2 regions of the Bacillus sp. ABA4_010 genome follow, and region 1 is predicted to be linked to the other one. Evidence: riboswitches for the same ligand, from Rfam matches in the RefSeq annotation. Region 1 holds a riboswitch; the other holds the start of a gene.

Region 1 (7,849 bases):
ATTTGACATAGTGATTCCAGTCAGGAGGAGATTGACGTCCCATTAAAGACCAGGAGTTGTTAATGACTGTTGTTCCTTTTCCTGTCTTCCCTTCAATCAATCCATCCGCTGCCAGCTCTTCTAAAGCTAACACAATGGTGCTTCGATTCACTTGAAACTGCTCGGCAAGCTGGCGCTGCGTTGGGATTCTTGTCCCTACTGTCCACTCCCCGTTTTCAATTTTTGCTTCAATCTGCTCCTTAATTTGAATGTAGAGCGACACCTTAGAGGCTCGATCGGGCTTCCAATCCATCTATATCCTCTCCCTTAACATCTAGTTCACTCTATTCAGTGTAAAACTTGGTTGGTTCAAAAACAAACCAATTGGTTGAGGACATTTGAAAAACCATCGCCTATACTTTCATTGTAATCAATCGATTTAGGAGTGAACGAAATGTTTCAAGCCCTTACTCACGGTTTTTTGTTGGCGTTCGGCCTCATTTTACCGCTTGGTGTACAAAATGTATTTGTTTTTAATCAAGGTGCACTGCAAAAGCGCTATTACCATGCGCTTCCCGTCATTTTGACAGCCTGCTTATGCGATACCGCTTTAATCTTGCTTGCAATTACAGGTGTATCCGTCATAGTCTTGCAATTTTCATGGCTGAAAGTAATGCTTCTTCTATTCGGGATTATTTTTCTGTTGTATATGGGATGGGTATCGTGGAACAGTACCCCGAACCTGGTTAATGAGGAAACGTTTGCCCCACTTTCAGCGAAACAGCAAATTTTATTTGCTTTATCCGTTTCCCTGCTCAATCCGCATGCAGTATTAGATACAGTCGGTGTGATTGGCACAAGCTCTCTCCAATATAGCGGCATGGAGAAAACAGCGTTTACACTTGCTTGTTTAATTGTGTCATGGATTTGGTTTTTTAGCCTAGCCTTCGCAGGAAAAATGACAAGCCGACTCGACCAATCAGGGAAAACCCTTCAACTTCTCAACAAAGTGTCGGCTTGTTTTATGTGGGGAGTCGCTCTCTATATGGGCATTTCACTGTTTCAATCATAACAAGCAAAATCCCCCTTCCAGCGGGAAGGGGGTGTCTGTTATACTTTTTCTTTTTCTACATTATAATAATGAACGGCATACATCGCACCTTCGCTGACCATGTTATTATCTTCAAGGTCATACGGATCTGGGTGTCCTGCTTTCTCAATTGGGAAGGCATCCAGCTTTTTGACTGTTTCCGAGCTTGACTGTTTCTGTTTCCATTGCCTTAACGTTTCCTTCACTTTTTCTCTGTTTTCTTTCGGATAGAGCCAAAGTAACGCCGAAACTCCTGCACTTGTCAATAAAACGGGTTTTAGTCGTACGCTTTTCATTCATGATTCCTCCCTTTATCATTTTCGTATCATTTATCACTCAATCACTTGTTTAAGGTGAGAATAATACTCTACAAACCGTTCTTGTTTAGCTTCAATAAATGCGGTTCGCTCCGCTTCTTGAAGCTCCAACATGTCTTGTCCGAGCGTACCAACATCCGCTAAAACTTGCGTCGTACGTTCATTTATTTGGACATCTTCTTTCAATAAATGGGATAGTTCTGTCAGTTTTAATAATCTCTCATCGTCGATTTCTCTTTCTTCCACTAGTTGTCCTAATAATGAAACGACAAGTGGAAAGCGTTCTAACGTCTGTTCCTTCACTTTTCATCACCTCTTGCTGTGTGTATACCCTTTTTACCGCGCTGAAAACATATCTATTTTCCCATTTTTACATAGAGGACATAACACCAGTTCTCACAAAAAAACCTGTCACACAATCCTGAATGTTCCTGGATTTCTATGACAGGTTTTCTTTTAATCTTCTAAAATTTCTTTAAGCATTCTCTCACGATGCTGCAAAAAATATTTCGTAATTTTATAATGGTCCGTCATCTCATACTCTATCTCTTCAATTCTTCCTTCATCAAAGCTAAAAATCGTTGCATCCGGATAGCCGAGTAAAATGGGCGAATGTGTGGCGATAATAAATTGGCAGTTGCCACGAGCGCTCAAATCATGAATGATTTTCAAAAACGACAACTGCCTTTGGGGCGATAGTGCAGCCTCTGGCTCGTCTAATAAATAAATAGCTTTTCCGTTAAAACGGTTTAAGAAAAGAGATAAAAAAGATTCCCCGTGCGACTGTTCATGGAGAGAGCGGCCGCCATAGCTTCCAAAACCAGTATTATCTACTTCGTCAATGTGCGTAGCAAAATGATAAAAAGACTCTGCTCGCATGAAAAAGCCGTTCGTCACCTTCGGTAGCCATGATAAGCGAATATAATCCCCTAAAGCGGAATCCGCGGCGTAGACATCATACTGATTGTTCCGTCCTCCACCTGCTGTATTAAACTCGCATTTATCGGCAATCGCCTCCAGCAGTGTCGATTTGCCTGAACCATTTTCCCCAACAAAAAAAGTAACGTTGCTCTTTAAATCTAGCACGTCCAAATTTTTAATCGAAGGAATGGAAAATGGATATTGCTGAAACGCTTCAACCTTATCGCGAAGTAGTGTTATTCTTTTTAAAAACATAGTCATCACCTACAAAACATTTTCATATATTGTATCATCTTATTCACGTGCAAAATACCGTCATTTCCCTCACGTAGTCATTCTGTTAGAGAAGCATTGGGCACGTTGAAAAATTTGTGTGAACTTACATAATTTCTTATTTACAAACGGTCCTTCTCGCCTTAAGATATCATAAGTAGCAATTAAATAAAGTCTTAAATCGCTGAGTCTGTGAACAGAACGGGGGAACCACTTATGTTAATGGGGTGAATCCTTAAAAAAGGGAGGGCTATTCTCGAAGTCCTAATCCGGCAGCTAACCTCGTAAGCGTTTTGGGAGAAACGACTTTTGGTAAATTTTTCTGTCTCTCTGTAGATTAGGCCATAAAGAGGTTTTCTCTTTCGATGGCCTTTTTGACGTTATGAATTGATTCAAATACCGGGCATGTTTTTCAAACAAAACCGCTAAAACCATCGAGAATTTCATATGAAAAGGAGCATATGTATGTTAAAAGTATTGTTAACGGATATTCATTTTTCCCATCAATCAACCGAAAATAAGATGGTCGAAAAATTAATCTGTGATTATATCGTCATTTCTGATGACGTTGAGGAAAAAAATAGTTTAGAAATCAAACCGTTCCAATGTAAAAGCATGTCCAAAAGTGCCCTCGAAAACTTTATTTTAATTCAAGAAATCGGAAAGCGCCGGGGAGAATAAAAGAAACTCTTATCAGTGAGTTTTTTCTTTAGACTCCATGAATAATTAAAATAAGACATGACCGCTCTTTGGTCATGTCGAATTTTCTAGATCGATTTATATATTAATAGAAACAGACTCTCCGCCGTACGGATGAGTCTGTTTTTGTTTTTACTAAGTCAAATACTGCCGAAAAATTGATAAAGGAAAGGATTGACATTAGAATTTTCTGAATTTATCATTAGTAGTAATAATTCTAACGACTATAAAAGGAGACGATTATGAGTGAAGAACTATATCCTCATTTACAAAAACTAGGTTTTTCTCAATATGAAAGCAAGGCATATGTAACCCTGCTGCAGCATGCACCGGCTACAGGCTATGAAGTGAGCAAACAATCCGGCGTGCCGCGTTCTATGATTTATGAAGTGCTCGGCAAACTGATTGATAAAGGGGCTGGCTACATTGTCCCTTCTGATCCAGTTCAATATGCCCCTGTCCCGGCTAAGGATATGCTGGCAAGGATGCGAAAAGATTTTTCAGAAACGGTGGACTATTTAGAAACAACTTTGCAATCTTTACAGTCTAAACCCTCTATTGATGTGATTGTTCACATGGACGGTTACGAGCAAGTCCTTAAAGAAATTCGGCACATCATCAAAGAAGCAAACGAAGAACTTTGGTTGTCCGTTTGGGAGCCTCAAGTACCCTTGTTAAAAGAGAGCGTCGATGAGGCCGTCAGTCGAGATGTTCCTGTTTTATCCGTTGTGTTCGGAGCAGAACATGAAACACTTGGTCATACGTTCCATCATAACTATATGTCTCCTGAAGTCGTTCGAGAGCGAATCGGCGGAAACTTAACGATTGCGGCACGAGACGGTGAAGAAGTTGTCATCGCCAATTTCACAGATGAGACCATTCCGTGGGCAGTGAAAACAAAAAACCCGGCGTTAGTGCTTGTTGCTATTGAATACATCCGCCATGATATTATGTTTGAGGAAATGACAAAAGAGTTTGGCGCTGACAAGCTGAGTGCGCTTTGGTGCAGCCGCCCTGATTTATATCAAATTGTCACAGGACAGCGGTACAACCGTTGATAAGCATTTCATCACGTTTAAAGGAGAAACGAAACATGAACGATAATGATTGGAAAAGAGGATTTTTCGATGCACTTCCTATTGCTTTTAGCTTTATTTTATTCGGGGGCATTTTCGGAATGTTGGCAGTGCAAACAGGGTTATCTGTTTTAGAAAGTGTCGGCATGTCGCTCATTGTCTTTGCCGGCTCCGCTCAGTTTACCGCCTTGTCACTTTTAGGAGATCAAACGGGCATGTGGACGATTATTCTTGTCACCTTTTTTGTCAATTCACGCCATTTACTAATGGGGCTTTCTATGTCCCCCTATTACCAGCCGTTTTCAAAAAAATTCTCTACCGTGATGGCATTTTTCCTTATTGACGAACAATATGCAATCACGATGAATCATTTTCGCCGTCATCGTGCGACGAAGGCGTATATTACCGCCGTCAGCTTGACATTGTATGCGACATGGGTCGGGGGCACATGGCTTGGAACATTGACGCAAAGTCTCATTCCAGATCCAGGAAAGCTCGGTTTAGGCTTCAGCTTCACTGCCTTGTTCCTTGCACTTGTTTATTTTCAGTTTACCTCCCTTTTTCGGGTTGCAGTATTTGGATTATGCGGCATTTCTGCCGTCTTGCTCGCCTTTATTTTGCCTTACGGGCTGCATCTTTTAGCAGCAGGCATCATTGCTTTTACTTTCGGTTATTTTTTCAACAATGAAACCGTACAATCGCCAGCTGAACAACAAAGAGACGAGGTGACCGCATGAACATGCTACTTCTTTACTTAGGGATGGCCGCCGTCACTTATTTTTCGAGACGGGCTTTTTTGCGCCTTCCCGACCATTTATTCTCGGAACGCTTAAAAAACGGATTATCGTTTATCCCGCTCGGTATCTTTGCTGCACTCATTTTTGAATCACTGTTTTTGAAAGAGGGCGAACTCACCTTCGAACCGCTTTATTTAGCAGCAAGTGCCGTTTGTTTAGTTATGATGAAGCTAAGCCAAAATGTGTTTATTAGCTTTGGTCTAAGTTTAGCCGTTGTCGTTGTCGTCAAAAGCGGAATGGTTGGATAAAGTAGCACATGCTATCCGCGGAAATCTTAAAAAAGGAAAAGGATGGGATGGTAATGAAACGAATATGCGTATTTGCTGGGTCCAATCCAGGAGTGAAGCCGCAATTTGGGGAAATGGCGGAAGCTCTTGGACACGAACTTGTAAAAGGCGGATATGATTTAATATATGGCGGCTCAAAAATGGGATTGATGGGCCGTGTCGCCAACACTGTTCTACAGCAAGGTGGGCGTGCCATCGGTGTTATGCCAAAGGGGCTGTTTCGCGGTGAAATTGTTCACACAGAACTGACCGAGCTTCACGAAGTCATGAACATGCATGAACGGAAAGGTAAAATGGGTGAACTTTCAGATGCATTTATTGCTCTTCCAGGCGGATTCGGAACGTTTGAAGAAATATTTGAAGTGGTTAGCTGGGGCGCAATTGGCATTCACCGTAAACCGATTGGACTGTTGAACGTGGACGGCTATTACAATCCGATGATGGAGATGGTGGGACATGGTGTGAAAGCAGGGTTCATTCATCCTTCTCATGCTCCATTGCTCATTTGTGAAAGCGAGCCTGCTTTATTATTGGAGAAACTACATCATTTTAAGCCTCCTGCCAGCATTAATAAGTGGAGTGAGCTGGAAGATTAAAGAGAGATTGCATTCTCGCTCAAGACGAGTCAAGGAAGACTACAAGAAAAGCGGTTCAGCTGAGAACCGCTTTTTCTTATACCCTTTTCCTCATATTTGAAACTTATTGCTTTTCTAACCGTATGTTTTGACAAGAGGAGAAAATTCCTACACCTCTCCATGTCAAAAAAGAAAGGTGGAATCATGAACAGAACAAAAACGATGACCGCCTCTGTCATGACTGGAGCAGCTGGCGGCTCCCTTTCATTTGCCGTAGCATTAAAGATAGAGTGGAACATATGGTTGAGTCTTCTCACATCACTTGCTGATGGATTTTGTTTCGGCTATTTAGCATTTAGCGTATTGAAACGTGCAGCCAAAAAGAAAACAAAGCCAACGGAAAATTCATGATGAATTTTCCGTTGGCTTCTTTAACCCCCGATTGATGGGTGTAGTAAATAAAACGGTTAATTTTCTTCCGCTACTAATCCCATATCACTATAAACATCCGTATCGAGTTCCCCTGTCACCTTACTTGTCACAACACCAGCAGTCATCGCACCACTTACGTTTACAGCAGTACGGCCCATGTCGATAAGCGGTTCAACGGAAATTAATAGTCCCGCCAATCCTACTGGCAAGTTCATCGCTGATAGGACTAAAAGAGCAGCAAATGTAGCTCCGCCCCCGACACCTGCTACACCAAACGAGCTTAATGCGACAACCGCGATAAGTGTCACGATAAACGACGGATCTAGCGGATTAATTCCGACGGTCGGTGCAATCATTACCGCAAGCATGGCAGGATATACACCCGCACATCCGTTTTGCCCAATCGATAAACCAAATGACCCAGCGAAATTGGCTACCCCTTCTGGCACCCCTAGCTGACTTGTTTGTGTTTTAACGTTCAACGGCAATGTACCTGCACTCGAACGAGATGTAAAAGCAAACGTCAACACTGGAATAATCTTTTTCACGTAATTCACTGGATTTAATCCAACAATAGTTAAAATGATTAAATGGATGATGAACATAATAATTAGCGCTACATATGAAGCCACAACGAATTTACCAAGCTTCAAGATCGCGTCAATGTTACTTGTTGCAACCGTTTTTGTCATAATAGCCAACACCCCGTACGGTGTTAAGCGAAGAATCAATGTGACAACACGCATAATAATGGTGTAGAAGGCATCCACGATTTTCGCAAACATCTCTGCTTGCTCTGGCTCTTTACGTTTCACGCCAAGGAATGCCACACCGATAAATGCGGCAAAAATGACGATCGCAATCGTTGACGTCGGTCGCGCTCCTGTGAAATCTAAGAATGGATTACCAGGAAGCAATTCCACTATCTTTTGCGGCAATGTCATATCTTGAATACCGCCTAGTTTCTCTTCAAGTTCTTGAGCACGCGTCGTTTCAGCGTCTCCTTGTTCAATCTGTACTGCTTCCAAATCAAAAGCAATGGTCGTTGTAATGCCGATAGCGGCTGCAATGGCAGTTGTTCCGACTAAAATACTCAGAATTAACCCACTGATTTTTCCGATATTATTTGTCAGCTTTAAACGAGTGAAGGCCGCTAAAATGGAAATAAACACAAGCGGCATAACGACCATTTGAAGCAACTTTACATAGCCGCCGCCTACAATATTAAACCAATCCGCTGATTGGCTCAGCACATCAGACTTCATTCCGTAAGCAAGCTGCAACGCAAACCCGAATAAAATCCCTGCTCCAAGCGCTGTAAACACACGTTTAGAGAACGAAACATGCTTTTTTTGCATTACATATAAACCAATAATAAGTGCTAGTAATAAAGCGATATTTAA
Region 2 (7,849 bases), 2.4 Mb from region 1:
TTTGTTCTACGAATGTTCCAGGATAAATATCCATCTGTTGAATTGCGAAGCACGTTTTAAGAGTTGAAAAGAATAAAAAAGGGTGTGGCGTCAGCCAGACTCTTTTCTTTTTCCATCGCTCTGTTGGCTAGGTGTGAAAGATGGTAACAGAGCTTTTCAAAAAGAGAAGGAGGAGATAAAACGTGAAGAACGGATTGAGGAGAGGGCTGTTAATGGTATCAGGAGTGGTCATGTGGCTTGTGCTGGCCGCCTGCCAACAGGAATCGAGTTATATTCCTGCTATTGTCGAAAAAGTGGTGGATGGGGATACATTAAAAGTAGAAGTAAATGGAAAATCTGAGACGGTTCGCTTGTTGCTTGTAGATACCCCCGAATCGGTTCATCCGTCGAAGCCTGTTCAACCATATGCGATAGAGGCGAGTAATTTTGTGAAAGAGCAACTTCCTAAAGGTGCAAGTGTTGAATTAGAGCTTGATGTAGGAGAACGCGATAAATATGGGCGTTTACTTGCGTATGTATGGACGGATGGGAAAATGCTGAATGAATGGTTGCTTGAAGAAGGATATGCTCGTGTCGCTTATGTATTTGAGCCAAATACGAAATATGTCGACCGCTTTCGGGACGTGCAGCGAGTCGCTCAAGAGCAAGAGCGAAAGATATGGTCACTTGAGAATTATGTAACGAGTGAAGGATTCGATGGGGCGAATAAGCAACAAACGACAGAAAGTGAAGCGACCTTTGGGGAATGTGCAAATCCAGTGATTAAAGGAAATATTAATAGTAAGGGAGAAAAAATTTATCACACTCCGCAAAGTCCTCAATATAAGGTGACAAAGCCGGAAATGATGTTTTGTACAGAAAAAGAGGCGGAAGCAGCAGGATTTCGTGCCCCTAAGTAACAAGAGATGTCACGCTTGTTTTCTTTTAAAGAGCACCTCGGTATTCTGATAGAGTTTGGACAAGTTTGCCGCTTCCATTGCAACAAGAGCATGTTCGTTTGTAAAAAGGAATAGAGGTCTGTGTCCTGCCTACACCGCTGCAATGTCTACATACTGCTATCAGTTTCATTTCTAACACTCCTTTCTTTCCTGTCTACAGTCTTTAATAGAATAGACAGGAAAGAGAAAATGTATGCGAGCAAAAGTCAATAAGAATAGTCTTGACAGGTTGCTTTGCCGGAATTATGATTACTTTCATAAAACTAATTTTTATTAAACTTGCTTAATCCGTAACAGGAGCGGGGGAACCACATGAAGGGCTGTTTCAACAGTCACGGAACAATCTGGCATCAAATTGTTCCTAGGGGTGAATCTTGAATTCAAGTAGGATACTCTCAAATCCGAACCCGACAGCTAACCTCGTCAGCACTTTTGAGAGAAGGGATCACTCCAATAAGAAGGAGGGTGCCTGAAGGAGGATGCTGTCTTTTTTCATGCACTCATAAACAAGCCCTTTTCGCTAATTTATTGACTTTCAATGATTTAGTGGAGAGGGCTTTTTGTGTTATGGAAGTAATCACTGAAGAAGGAAGGAAGCTTTTTATGAAATTAAAAAGTGTTCAAATGACTCCCCCTCAGCTTCTCATTATCTTTTTTAGTTTTTTTACTGTAGTCGGAGCATGGTTATTAAAATTGCCTATTGCAACGACAGAGCCGATCAGCTGGGTTGATGCTTTTTTTACTATTACATCCGCTACGACAGTGACGGGGTTAGCGGTGGTCGACACCGGTACCGTGTATACAAAGTTTGGTCAAACGATTATTATGTTATGGATTCAAATTGGCGGTCTTGGAATTATGTCTTTTGCCATTTTATTTTTTTTAATGCTTGGCAAAAAAATTGGATTTCGCGAGCGGGTGCTTATCCAGCATTCGCTTAACCAAACATCGTTCGGAGGAGTCATACGGCTTGTGATTCATTTATTTGTCTTTGCTTTTATAATCGAGCTCATTGCCGTACTGTTTTTATCGATTCGCTGGATACCTGAATTTGGAGTAGCGCAAGGGTTGTACTTCAGTTTCTTTCATGCGGTTTCTGCATTTAATAACGCGGGATTTGGCTTGCTTCCTGATAATTTAATGAAATACGCGGACGATCCGCTCATTAATGTGGTGATTACGTTCCTTTTTATTATTGGAGGATTAGGGTTTACCGTCCTAATAGATTTGCGCAACAAAAAGAGATGGAGAAAGCTTAGTCTTCATTCAAAGCTCATGTTGACAGGGACACTGTTGATTAACATAGTGAGTATGGTTATGATTTTACTGCTGGAAATGGATAATCCGAAAACGTTAGGTACACTGGATGGTTCTGGAAAGTTGTGGTCAGCTTATTTTCAAGGAGTAAGCCCACGGACAGCTGGATTTAATACCATTGATATGACAGGTTTAAAAGATTCGACAGCTTTTTATATGATGTTCCTTATGTTTGTCGGAGCAGGAAGTGCTTCAACTGGAGGGGGGATTAAGCTTACAACCTTTCTAATTATTGTGTTATCGGTTTTTACGTATTTAAAAGGAAAAGAACAAATTCATGTGTTTAGACGAGGAGTTGATGAAAAGCTTGTATTTAAAGCGTTGGCAATCAGCATGACGAGTCTATTGTTTATTTTTGCTGCGGTCTTTATTATGACCATTACAGAAGAAGCCCCATTTGTAAAAATTCTTTTTGAAGTTATTTCTGCTTTTGGCACGGTCGGTCTGTCTATGGGGCTCACATTTGAACTGTCCTTTACAGGAAAGCTTGTACTTATTTTTATGATGAGTTTAGGGAAACTTGGTCCGCTTACCCTTATGTTTTCTTTAGCTAAAAAGGAACATGCTAAAATTAAATATCCGAAAGAAGATATTTTAGCGGGGTAGAAATTTTATTTTCTTTTCACTATTTTTTCACCATGGGGGGGTTAAAGTAATGCATGTAAACAACATCCCCATACATAATTTGAGGAGGAAATAAAAATGATGAACAAAAAGAAATTATTTGGTTATGTAATGACAGGTGCTTTATCAGTAGGGATTATCGGGGGAGCAACCCTTCCTGCCGCTGCGGCTGCAACAGACAGCACAAGTTCTCCAGCTCCTTCAGCGCAAATGGTGAAAGGAAAATGGGAACAAAATGTAGATGCAGCTACTCAACAAAAAATGCAGGAAATTGTGGAAAAGGCAAAAGCTCAATTAGTGGAACTTGGGGTTGAACTTCCAGCTAAAGACGGAAAAGGTGAACGTCCTGATGGATTGGCTAATCTAAATGAAGAAACAAAAGAAAAAGTGCAAGCAATTAAGGATCAAGTGAAAGAAGGTTCAATAACGCAAGAAGAAGCACAAACACAATTAGCTGAGCTAGGGATTGAACGTCCAGCTAAGGGAGTAAAAGGTGAGCGTCCTGACGTATTTGCTGACCTTGATGAGGAAACAAAAGCCCAAGCCCGAGCAATCATGGATGACATGAACGCTCAGTTAGCCGAGCTTGGTATAAAGTCTCCTGATAAAGGCCAAAAAAAGGCAGCGACAGTTGCAGAATGATGAATCAAAAAGGCCCGTACATGAAATCATTTATGTACGGGCCTTTTTGTGATTCTCTTTTTCTATTCCATTAATTTCGCAATTGGTTTAGAAAGCAATAACAAGATAATTCCTAAACCGATTGTCACAAAACCAATTACACTGAAAATCTCCAAGTAACCTAGAGATTGCGTATAGGCTGCTAATTGACCAGCAACCATGTTGGCTACAGCTGAACTTGCTAACCACACTCCCATTAATAAGGAAGCAAATTTAATTGGAGCAATTTTACTTACCATGGATAAACCAACTGGTGAAATCATTAATTCTGCTAATGTATGCAGGAAGTACGTCACAATCATAAATAAGATGTTTGCTTTTAGTAATTCATCGTTTCCTGTGTGCATAACAGCAGGAAGTAGTACTAAGAAGCCTAAGCCAACCGTAATTAATCCAAGTGCCATCTTCGTCGGTGTTTTTAAGTCACCGCTTTTAGAGTTACCAAGCTTAATCCATAAAGCAGAAATAATGGGTGCTAAGATGACAATGAATAATGGATTTAATGATTGGAACCATGGAGTTGGAACTGTAAATCCGAATACATCACGGTCAATTTGATTGTGTGCATAAAGAGTTAAAGAGCTTCCGGCTTGCTCGAATGCAGCCCAGAAAGCAATAACGAACACTGCTAAAATGACAATTGCTGCTGTACGTTTCTTTTCTTTTGGTGTTAAAGGACCAGCAGCTTTTTCATTTGCTGAAACTTGAGGTTTGCCCACTGCTTCTTTCCCAATATCACCTAAGTAGCGATTGCCGAGCAAGTTGAAAACTAATTGTCCAATAACCATCCCGATAGCCGCTGTCAAGAATCCGTACTTATAACTCATAAGTCCGACTACTAACGGTGCAAAGAACGCTCCAATGTTGATACCCATATAGAAAATAGTGAAGGCACCATCACGGCGAGAGTCGTTTTCGCTGTAAAGCTCACCAACAAGTGTTGAAATGTTTGGTTTAAAGAAACCATTCCCGATAATCAATAGTCCAAGACCGATATATAAAGCGGTCATACTTTGGCTGGCAAATAACGAGAAGTTTCCAAGAGCCATTAAAATACCACCGATTGTGATAGCGAGTCTTCTTCCTAAGAAGCGATCAGATAAATATCCTCCAACCATTGGAGTAATATAAACGGCACCAGTGAAAAAGCCGTAAATAGCCATTGCGGTACTTTCATTGACACCTAATCCGCCATTAATCACGGCAGTTGTTAAATAAAGTACAAGAAGTGCCCTCATTCCATAGTAACTGAAACGCTCCCACATTTCAGTTGCGAACAGCAGATAGAGTCCAGGTGGATGTTTTTTGCTGGACTGGTTTGGCTGCTGTACGTCTTTGTTTGCAGCTGCTTGCATAATCATGTCCCCCTACTACTAATTACCAATCATTTTAAATTTACAAAAAATTTAAAAGAAAGGTGTTGAAATTTACAAAATAATTACATGTTCTTTATTTTATTAAACAAATAACGCATTCGTCAATGAAATTATATGGAAAAATCACTGATGAATTAAAAAATACTGAGAATTTTCACGATTATGCTTAATTTATATAGGTTTAAGCTGTTTTTGGAATGAAGGGAGTTACAATAAAATGTAATATTTAGTTATTTTTAAATATTTAGAAAGGAATAAAAATACAAATACCGTTATATTGATATATTATTAGTGGGAGGAGTGTGAGCGGTGAATCCTTTCTTCCACTGAAAATCAAACGCCAGCCTTTAAGCTAGCGTTTGATTAAAGCATATCGATTAACAGGTCTTCCAATTCCTCCATATTCAATGTGCAATTGGACATGGCCGCTATGATCTAAAAATTCTAAATAACGTCTTGCCGTTACGCGAGCAATACCAATTCCCTCTGCGACATCTTCAGCCGAAACCGGCATCGATTGCTTCGACAAATAATCTTTAATGTTTTTTAACGTAAGCGCATGGAGCCCTTTTGGAAGAGAGGTTGATTTTTCATCACCTTGTTGAAGTCGAATGCCATCTAATTCTTGTTGTGTGAGAATCGGTTTTTCATTTATTCTTGCATGGAACGATGCATAGCGCTCCAGAGCTTGCTTAATTCGTTCAAATTTGAAAGGTTTCATAATATAATCGATGGCTCCAAGTTGTAACACTTTTCTGACCGTTTCCATATCACTTGCGGCGGTAACAGCAATGACATCGGTATTAAACCCTTCCCCACGAAGCTGCTGAAGGGTGGTGAGGCCATCTTGATTAGGCATATACATATCAAGGATGACTAAATCTGGGCACTGCTTTTTGACGAGTTCTATGCCGTCAAATCCATTCAATGCATAGCCAATTACTTTAAACCCGTCTATTTGTTCAATAAACTGGCGATTTACTTCTTGCACCATGGGATCATCTTCAATAAGAAGAACGTTCCATTGTTGTGTTGTCATCCAAAAACTCCCCCTTTGGTATTAACCGCGTTTAAAGCTTCTAAACACCGAGTTCTTGATTTTCATTTCTCTATTTAGAAAGTAACTTGTCCGAGTTGACCTTATATAAAAAAGGTGACTGTAAACAACGTCCCTTTGTTCAATTCGGTTTCAACGTGTATATTTCCATTTCCTTTTTGAACAATTTGTTTGACAAGGTGTAAACCAATCCCCCGATTTTCCTTCTCTTTTGTGGAGAAGCCCTCGTTAAAAATATAGGGCACCTGCTCTTTTTCCATTCCACCTCCGTTATCCTCTACTAAAATAGAAAGGATGTCATCGTCTTGTTCAATGCTTAAATAAACCTCTTTAGTTGGGAGAGCCATTCCCTGGAATGAATCGAAGGCATTTTCAATTAGATTTCCAATAATAATGACAAAGTCATGATGATCAAGAGAAGGAGGGAATGAGTGGAGTTGACTGTGCCGGTCAATGCTTAATGTAATCCCTAGCTCTTTTGCTCGACTGACTTTACTTAACAGAAGTCCTGAAAGGCTGTCGTTTCGTATATTTTTGTTAAGAAAGCGGGTTAATTCTCCCTGTTCTTCTGAAAGGTGAAAGACATATTCTAAGGCGCTTTCTTTTTTTTCAAGTTGAATTAACCCAGCAATAGTGTGAAGTTTATTCATATGTTCATGGTTCTGCACTCTCAAAGCGCTTACAAAAGCTTTAACCCCTGTTAGTTCTTCTGCCAGTTTTTTTACTTCCGTTTGATCTTGGAAAACAGCGACAGCACCTATTGTTTTATCGTTTACTTTAATTGGGATGCGATTGCTTAAAATGTTTAAGTTTCTCACTTGCAGTTCCTTATTGTAGACAGGTTGATTCAACGTTAAAATTTCAGGCAACTTTGTATCTGGAATGACATCATGAATGTTACGTCCTATTACATCACCTGTGATGCCCATCATTTCTTTTGCTTTATCATTAAAAACTGTAATCTTTTCGTTAATATCAATGGCAATGACGCCTTCGTGCATCGCATTGAACGTTTCGGTTCTTTCGGTAAGTAGTCTAGCAATTTCCTCAGGTTCCAGTTCAAACATCTGCCTTTTAATATGTGAAGCTAGTAACCATGCTCCCCAGCCTCCGAATAATAGTGATAGTCCAGCTGTGAAGAAAATTTCCTTTTTTAAACTGAGCAGGACCTCTAGAAAACTAGGAAGAATATAGCCGGCAATGACGACTCCTACTTGTTCATGCTGCTCATTGATAATAGGAACGAAAGAGCGGATGACCATGCCTTTTTCTCCTTTGGCTTTTGTTGTATAAGTATGCTCAGCGAAGGCAGGCCCCTCATCTTGGCCACTTGATTTCTTGCCAATCATAGAAGAAACAGGGTGAGTGAGGCGTACCCCATTCATATCAAGAATGACGATGTAATCGGCATTATGAATAATTCGAAGAGGTTCTACAAGCGTATTCAATTTTGTTTTCATAGTAGTCGTTTCGGTTATATGTTGGGCGATTTCAGGAAGCTCTGCTACAGTACGGGCGGTAAGGAGCGAACGCTGGCGCAAATCTGTTTCTTTTGATTGGACAAAATCTCTCATAACCATCATGCCTGCTAAAAAAAGAGAAAATCCAACAATAAAAAAAATTAAGCCTGTAATTTTAGATTGTATAGACATAAGAAATGTACCGTCACATGTGGTACAAAGTAACCTCCCTGATGCAACTTTTCTTTATTTTACCATGGACAAAAGAGCGTGTTAAAATATTATCAAACTAAAAAATTTTCTATAGAGATGTGAGAGTGTATGAAAATATTTATAGGAACGAGCATTGTCTTTAGTTTGTTGCTCTTTTTTTTCTTTTTGTTTAGCTATGAAAAA

What was found. Region 1 has a riboswitch for cyclic di-AMP ahead of ACXAEO_RS06615 (hypothetical protein). Riboswitches for the same ligand answer to the same signal wherever they lie in the genome.
Region 2: it holds a riboswitch for cyclic di-AMP, as region 1 does, so the genes downstream of both, ACXAEO_RS18620 (TrkH family potassium uptake protein) here and ACXAEO_RS06615 (hypothetical protein) in region 1, are expected to answer to the same signal.

The regions. Positions count from the first base shown of each region.
Region 1 is NZ_JBSWUN010000003.1:1,091,888-1,099,736, reverse strand. Features, by position in the region: gene ACXAEO_RS06640 (aminotransferase-like domain-containing protein) at 1-292, opposite strand, end outside; gene ACXAEO_RS06635 (LysE/ArgO family amino acid transporter) at 434-1,051, shown strand; gene ACXAEO_RS06630 (hypothetical protein) at 1,090-1,365, opposite strand; gene ACXAEO_RS06625 (hypothetical protein) at 1,402-1,689, opposite strand; gene ACXAEO_RS06620 (AAA family ATPase) at 1,843-2,562, opposite strand; cyclic di-AMP (ydaO/yuaA leader) riboswitch at 2,753-2,885, shown strand; gene ACXAEO_RS06615 (hypothetical protein) at 3,046-3,261, shown strand; gene ACXAEO_RS06610 (TrmB family transcriptional regulator) at 3,522-4,337, shown strand; gene ACXAEO_RS06605 (AzlC family ABC transporter permease) at 4,373-5,092, shown strand; gene ACXAEO_RS06600 (AzlD domain-containing protein) at 5,089-5,400, shown strand; gene ACXAEO_RS06595 (LOG family protein) at 5,454-6,035, shown strand; gene ACXAEO_RS06590 (hypothetical protein) at 6,219-6,425, shown strand; gene ACXAEO_RS06585 (L-cystine transporter) at 6,482-7,849, opposite strand, start outside.
Region 2 is NZ_JBSWUN010000003.1:3,529,897-3,537,745, reverse strand. Features, by position in the region: gene ACXAEO_RS18630 (peptide chain release factor 3) at 1-60, shown strand, start outside; gene ACXAEO_RS18625 (thermonuclease family protein) at 183-899, shown strand; cyclic di-AMP (ydaO/yuaA leader) riboswitch at 1,209-1,382, shown strand; gene ACXAEO_RS18620 (TrkH family potassium uptake protein) at 1,542-2,861, shown strand; gene ACXAEO_RS18615 (hypothetical protein) at 2,958-3,521, shown strand; gene ACXAEO_RS18610 (peptide MFS transporter) at 3,584-4,915, opposite strand; gene ACXAEO_RS18605 (response regulator) at 5,289-5,975, opposite strand; gene ACXAEO_RS18600 (ATP-binding protein) at 6,077-7,645, opposite strand; gene ACXAEO_RS18595 (DctP family TRAP transporter solute-binding subunit) at 7,775-7,849, shown strand, end outside.